One region of the Shewanella sp. SM87 genome, then DNA from elsewhere that is predicted to be linked to it. Evidence: riboswitches for the same ligand, from Rfam matches in the RefSeq annotation. Region 1 holds a riboswitch; the other holds the start of a gene.
The links. A riboswitch is a leader RNA that binds a small molecule or an ion and turns the genes downstream of it on or off. The one in region 1 is predicted to bind thiamine pyrophosphate.

Region 1 (3,431 bases):
CCACGTTAAGCATCATTGAAATCAATGGATACTATACAAAACCTAAGGATGGATTTTGCCTTTTCAACATCAACCCAAGGCCGCGCCTTTATTGACAGCATCTCCTACAGCGATAGCGATTGGAGATGATGTCGATAGTGCTTTGCTGATTTCGGTCACATCGCCAGAAGGTGAGACTTTTATCGCCTTTGATCATCAGCTCGGTGAACTGGATGCTGCTCAAACGCCTGTTTTTACCACTGATACGGAGCCATTAGCGTTCAATAGCGATGCAGGTCATTCAGCCTCTAAGCATGACATCAAAGGCATAGCTCAAGATAAAACCCAAGATTTGGTACTGCAAGAAATCCATGCTGAACATCAAGATCAACATCAACATAAATTGGTTCCTGAGTCTGAATCCAAACCTGAACTGTCTGGGACGATACAAACTAGTGCTCAGGGATTGGGGACGGGATCCGTTTTACGTGCTCGTCAGCCATATTTCAAAGAATTAAGTCTGTTATTTTTTGTGGTCTTAGTGCATGCGTGTTTATTTTTACTTATCTGTATTTTGTGGCGCCCGCAGTTAAATCCCTTCGGATTGAAGGAAATAGAAAGTCGTGGCCCTAAAGTGGCAGCGATCAAGGCTTACTTTATTTATGCTCCCGCGGTAGAGAAAGCCGAAACCTCAGAGTCCGAAACTGAGATAAAGGCCGAGGATAAGACTGAAGCGACAAGTTCTGTTACGCCTACAATTGTTCCCACGCCTCCAACTCAAGTTAAGCCTCTGCCAATACTTGAAAAGGTCATGCCTGAAACAATAGCACCCGAAAAGGCCGTCTCTGAAAAAGTAGAATCAGAAAAAGTGAACCCAGATACGGTTAAACCGAACATCACTCAATCGAGCCAATCTCAATCAAAGAAAACTCAATCAATTGCCCCAAGTGATGAACAACCCACTGAAACGATGGCAATAAAACCAACGAATACGTTGGATACCTCAGAATTAAAGCCGCAGCTTGGCGCTAAGAGCTCGCCTGCAGCAGAAGGTGAGATCACAATAGCGACAAGCTCAAGCATGATTTATTCACGCAGCAATATTTTGAACGTCAGCGCGAGCAAGCGCTCGATGATCTCGTCATTGAACAGGCCGATAAGTTCACCCGGAAATCGAATATGAGTGAAATGAGCCCAGAGATGGAGGTGCTATTTGTCCCTAATGCCGATGATTTCGGTGACACAACGAGTCTAGATTTACCCTTAGACCCAAATCGTATTGTGCGTAAAGGGGATACTTGTTATCGCGTGGTACAAGTCGGCACTCAAGTTAATCCTTACGCCGAAAATTTAGGCTTCCCATTTGACTGCAGTGGCAAAAAAATCAATCAAGCTATTGATGATGCCATTCAATCTCGATTAAACAAAATGATGCTCAAACCCCATAAATAGTGACTTTCTTTCATGATCTATTTTCACGATAATCACAACTTTGCTAGTTTAATTTAATTTACTTAATTAAAAACAACAAATTATGAATCTTTATTTTGGATTGGTAGTTAAGGTTTTTAATTACTTTTTTCCTTGTTTGTTGCTGCCGCTTCTGTCTATACTGCGCACTCATCTTGTCGGAGTGCCTCTTGGCTGAGACCGTTTATTCGGGATCCGTTGAACCTGATCAGGTTAAAACCTGCGAAGGAAACAAGCGTAATAACACATATTAAATCGCCAAAATAGACGGCTTGAACACCTGTTAACTCAGCAGTGTTTTAAGACTTAATGTTTAGATTTAATTGTTATTGAGCAGGGTAACTCAATTTTTGAAGCCAGTGTTGGCCACAAAAATTGATTGCCGTGTCCAGCTATCAACAACTCAATTCTCCAGACAAGCAACTCCATTTTTTAACGTGAGATTGCTTATGTCCAGTTCAAACCAAAACCCAGCTGTAGCTGCCAATTCGATAGAAATAACAGCGCCAGAATCGACAATCCCTAATAAATCGACAGTGCCTAATAAATCGGCTGAGTCTAGTCAATCAATCGTGCCTAATAAATCGGCTGAGTCTAGTCAATCAATCGTGCCTAAGGCGCCGAGTCGCCGCGAAACCCGCGCGCAGGCCCAAGCCTTTATCGATACGTTAGCGCCGCTGCAACATCCTAATTCACAAAAGATTTATCTCGAAGGTTCAAGTGCCGATATTCGCGTTGGCATGCGACACATTCTGCAGACTGACACGCTGGTGGGCGGAACAGATGATGCGCCTATCATGGAGAAAAATCCGCCAATCCGAGTGTACGATTGCGCCGGACCTTATTCCGATCCTGAGGCCGACATCAATGTGCGTCTAGGCCTTGGTAAATTAAGACAAAACTGGATCCTAGCCCGCAACGACACAGAGCAATTACCCTGTGCCACCTCAGATTTTACCCAACAAAGACTCGCCGACGACGGTTTAGACCATCTGCGTTTTGAGGCAGGTTCGAGTGCAATTGTCCGCCCACGCAGAGCGCTTCAGGGTAAACGAGTCAGTCAATTACACTATGCCCGTCAAGGGATTATCACGCCCGAAATGGAATATGTGGCGATCCGCGAGAACATGGCACTCGCCGAAGTACAGGATGAAATCCTCAATCGTAAAGCCAAGGGCGAAGCCTTTGGTGCCTTAGTTGGTGAACCGATTACCGCCGAATTTGTCCGCGCCGAAGTTGCCCGTGGCCGCGCGATTATTCCGCTGAATATTAACCATCCCGAAGCCGAACCTATGATTATCGGGCGTAATTTTCTGGTGAAAGTGAACGCCAATATCGGTAATTCTGCGGTGACGTCTTCCATCGAGGAAGAAGTAGAAAAGCTCGTCTGGTCTACCCGTTGGGGCGCGGATACTGTCATGGATTTATCCACGGGTCGTTATATTCACGAGACCCGCGAGTGGATCATCCGCAACTCACCAGTGCCCATCGGCACAGTGCCGATTTATCAAGCGCTGGAGAAAGTGAACGGCGTAGCAGAGGATTTAACCTGGGAAGTGTTCCGCGATACCTTGATTGAACAAGCGGAGCAAGGTGTTGATTATTTTACGATTCATGCTGGTGTGCTGCTTCGTTATGTGCCGATGACGGCTAAACGCGTTACTGGGATCGTTTCCCGCGGCGGTTCAATCATGGCCAAATGGTGCTTGAGCCATCATAAGGAAAACTTCCTCTACAGCCATTTTCGTGAGATCTGTGAGCTTTGCGTCGCCTACGATGTATCCCTGTCTTTAGGCGATGGTATGCGTCCAGGCTCGATTGCCGACGCTAATGATGCCGCCCAGTTTGCAGAGCTTGAAACCTTAGGTGAACTAGTCAAAATCGCGTGGGAATACGACGTGCAAACCATTATCGAAGGGCCGGGACATATCCCGATGCAGCTCATTAAAGAGAACATGGACAAGCAGTTAGTTCACTGCGAC
Region 2 (3,431 bases), on a different contig from region 1:
CAAGTCGGATGAAATCGGCTATGGAACAACACTCGCCATCGGTAAGTTAATTTACCTGTGCATCCATCCCACACTCGGTTGTTAAATTAAGTCGAGTGTGGGTTATGTTGAAAGCGGTTATATACCTGCTTCAACAAATTTCTTGAGTGCGTTGAGATCACAAATCCGAATGCCATCTTTTTTCCGCTCAATTAAGCCTCGTTCCTCAAGATTTTGTAGCGCCCGACGGTAGACTCGGTCGGTAGTGCCAAATCGTTCAGCCTCTAAATAACGTTTACTAAAGCCATCTACGGGCAAGTCATTTAAGTATTCATGGTAAATATCAAATGCCACGTTATAACTGATGGGATAGAGCAGTCGCCGAGTAAAAATATCCACTGTGTCTTGGTAGTCAATCGCAATTGCACTAGCGAAAAATAGCGCGAGTTGAGGGTGTTGACCGAGGCAATGTTGCAGTTTTTCAGCGCTAATCAACATGATTTCTAAGGGTTCACTGGCAATAATGTCTAGTTGACAGTGGTACTGGGTGAAGAACTCCATTTCGCCAAACAGCTGTGAATCACAATCAATAGTACCTAATTGAAAACACCGACCATTTCTCGCGGTATGGCCGAGTGATACGCGACCTTGCTTCACCAATACAAGTGATGCCATCGCTTCCCCCTGCGTCATGAGGTGAGCGCCTTTTTTGAGCATTTTTATTTCGCTGATACAGCTAAGTACAACCGCTTCAATAAGTGGATAGTCTTGCTCCCATCGCTGGCTATAACGTCCTTTCGATAAAGGTTTTAGCTGCATCGACTATGATCCTCTTACTGTGTTCGAAATTGCGACCCTCTATAGCATTATCATGATAGGCGGTCAAATGGACGAAAGGATTTAGGCGGCTACTAAAGATATTTTCATCATACGAACTGAAGGGCAGTGGTTTTCGCGACATTTAATTGAATCGCAGAGATAAGAGTGCCCACTTTTTATTTCCGTCATGTATACTAGGCGCCGCCAAGGGGTGTTTGTTGTGCATTAATGTTACTCTGATTTTAACGTTAACGGCTGCAAACTGAGATGTCATCTGACGAACCCTTAGAACCTGATCCGGCTAATACCGGCGTAGGAATGGGCCAATCAACAGCACACTTCTGAATCGCTTATTCGTTGCCGGATCTCAAACATTATATTTGAGGTCCTATGTCAAACCGTAAAACGTCAAACCATCAATCTCCATTTTCAACCGTATCGCCAAGCTTATTTTTAGCCCGAGCGCCGCTGGCGTTAGCCATCGCCGCAGCGCTGAGCACTGCTGCATTTGCACAAACCGATGCTATCGATAAACCTGATCCCAGCCCTGAGATGGAAGTCATGGTGGTGACGGCGGATTTTCGCAGCTCAAGTTTAGAAAAAATGCCTTCAAGCATTACCGTTATCGACAGTCAAAAAATTCAGGATGAAAGTGCGCAACACTTTGAAGATCTGCTTAATTCTATCGCCAATTTTAACTGGTCAGGTGGAAGCTCTCGGCCGAAATATTTTCAAATTCGCGGTGTAGGGGAACAGGAACAATACCAAGGCGCACCTAATTCTTCCGTGGGTTACATCATAGATGATATCGATTTATCCGGTATTGGTATGGTGTCGAGCATGTACGATTTACAGCAGGTCGAAGTGCTTCGTGGACCGCAGGGGACGCGTTACGGCGCGAATGCCTTAGCGGGACTGATTTATCTGAAGAGTAACGATCCAACTGATGTGTTTGAGCATGGCGGCGAAGTGTCGTTAGGCGATGATGATTTACGCACTTTTAGTGGTTTCAGTTCTGGCCCATTAACGGATTCTGGCAAGCTGCTTTATCGTGTGTCAATGCAGCAACATCAGCAAAATGGTTACCACGATAACCTGTATTTAGACCGTGATGATACCAATGGTCGCGATGAATTCAGCGGCCGCGCTAAGCTGCGCTGGTATGCGACAGATGATTTGCAGTTTGATTTAACTGTGCTGCATGCCGATTTTGATAATGGCTATGATGTCTGGAGTTTAACCAATTCACCAACCCAGACAACATCGGATCAACCGGGTGTCGATAGCCAACGCACCACAGGCGCGGGTTTTAAAGCGACCTATTCCGGCGCAGAAAACTTCGAATTAACTTCGTTAACCTCTTTTGCGAATACCGATCACCATTACAGTTACGATGGCGATTGGGCTAACTCAGAATATTGGGCCTCTAAGCAATGCAATGATGACAATGGCAATCTGGCGCCGTGTCAATACGATTATTTTTGGGATAAAACGGGTCAGCGTAAAACCGCGTCGCAAGAGTTTCGCCTAAGTTCTACCGAGCAGGGCCGTATTTTTGCAGAGAGTACTGATTGGTTGCTTGGTGTGTATGCCATGAATCTGAAAGAAGATAACCAATTGTATTCTGAGTACAATACTTCGCTAGATGAAGTCTTAGACTCAGAGTATGAGGCGACAAACTATGCACTGTTTGGTCAGCTCGATACGGATTTGGGCTCAAATTATGCTTTATCTGTGGGGCTACGTTTAGAGCGCCGCAACAGCCATTACTCTGATACGAATAACGATAATTTCGACCCGAGCGAAACCATGTGGGGCGGTCATATTGCTGTGAGTAAAGTGCTGAACGACTCGCACAATGCTTATGTCCGAGTCGCACGCGGTTACAAGGCGGGCGGTTTCAACATGACTTTGCCCGTCGAATTGAACGATAAAAAAGAGTTTAGTACTGAGACGCTCTATAACTATGAAATCGGCCTTAAATCCCATTGGTTAGCTGGACTTATCGATACTAATTTGGCGCTGTTCTATATGGACAGACAAGATCAACAGGTGGCTGCATCACAGCAAGATCCCGATAAACCACAGCGTTTTATCTTGTTCACTGAAAATGCAGGCAGTTCGAATAACTATGGCGCTGAGTTAGATGCAACCTGGTATGCCACGGATAATCTGCAAGTTTACTCAAGCTTAGGTTGGTTAGAAACGGCCTACGGTGACTACCAGTATCAGGACAAATATGGCACTGAGGTGGATTTAACTGGCCGCGATCTAGCCCATTCTCCACATCTTACCTACAGCCTTGGCGGGACTTATCGTGCTAATTCGGGTTGGTTTGCGAACCTGAATCTTAGCGGTAAGAGTGAATTCTATTATTCAGACAGCAATGAATCCCGCTCTGAACCCTACACTATCGTCAATGCACGCGTAGGTTATGAGGCGAACGCATGGTCGGCATATTTGTGGGGACGCAATCTGTTTAATGAAGAATACGGTGTGCGTGGCTTCTATTTTGGCAATGAGCCAGATAACGGTTGGGCGGAAAAGCAATATATTCGTTACGGCGATCCGCGTCAGATTGGCGTAACCTTTAACGTTAAGTTTATGTAATAGCTCATTTTAAAGTGAGCATA

Region 2: another riboswitch for thiamine pyrophosphate. It lies ahead of L5M11_RS16690 (TonB-dependent receptor); the one in region 1 lies ahead of thiC (phosphomethylpyrimidine synthase ThiC).

Annotation. Positions count from the first base shown of each region.
Region 1 is NZ_JAKKSC010000008.1:99,865-103,295, reverse strand. It holds partial or broken gene L5M11_RS08485 (hypothetical protein) at 56-1,431, shown strand; TPP riboswitch at 1,599-1,697, shown strand; gene thiC (phosphomethylpyrimidine synthase ThiC) at 1,899-3,431, shown strand, end outside.
Region 2 is NZ_JAKKSC010000022.1:59,672-63,102, forward strand. It holds gene tsgA (MFS transporter TsgA) at 1-50, shown strand, start outside; gene L5M11_RS16685 (Crp/Fnr family transcriptional regulator) at 118-798, opposite strand; TPP riboswitch at 996-1,134, shown strand; gene L5M11_RS16690 (TonB-dependent receptor) at 1,189-3,408, shown strand.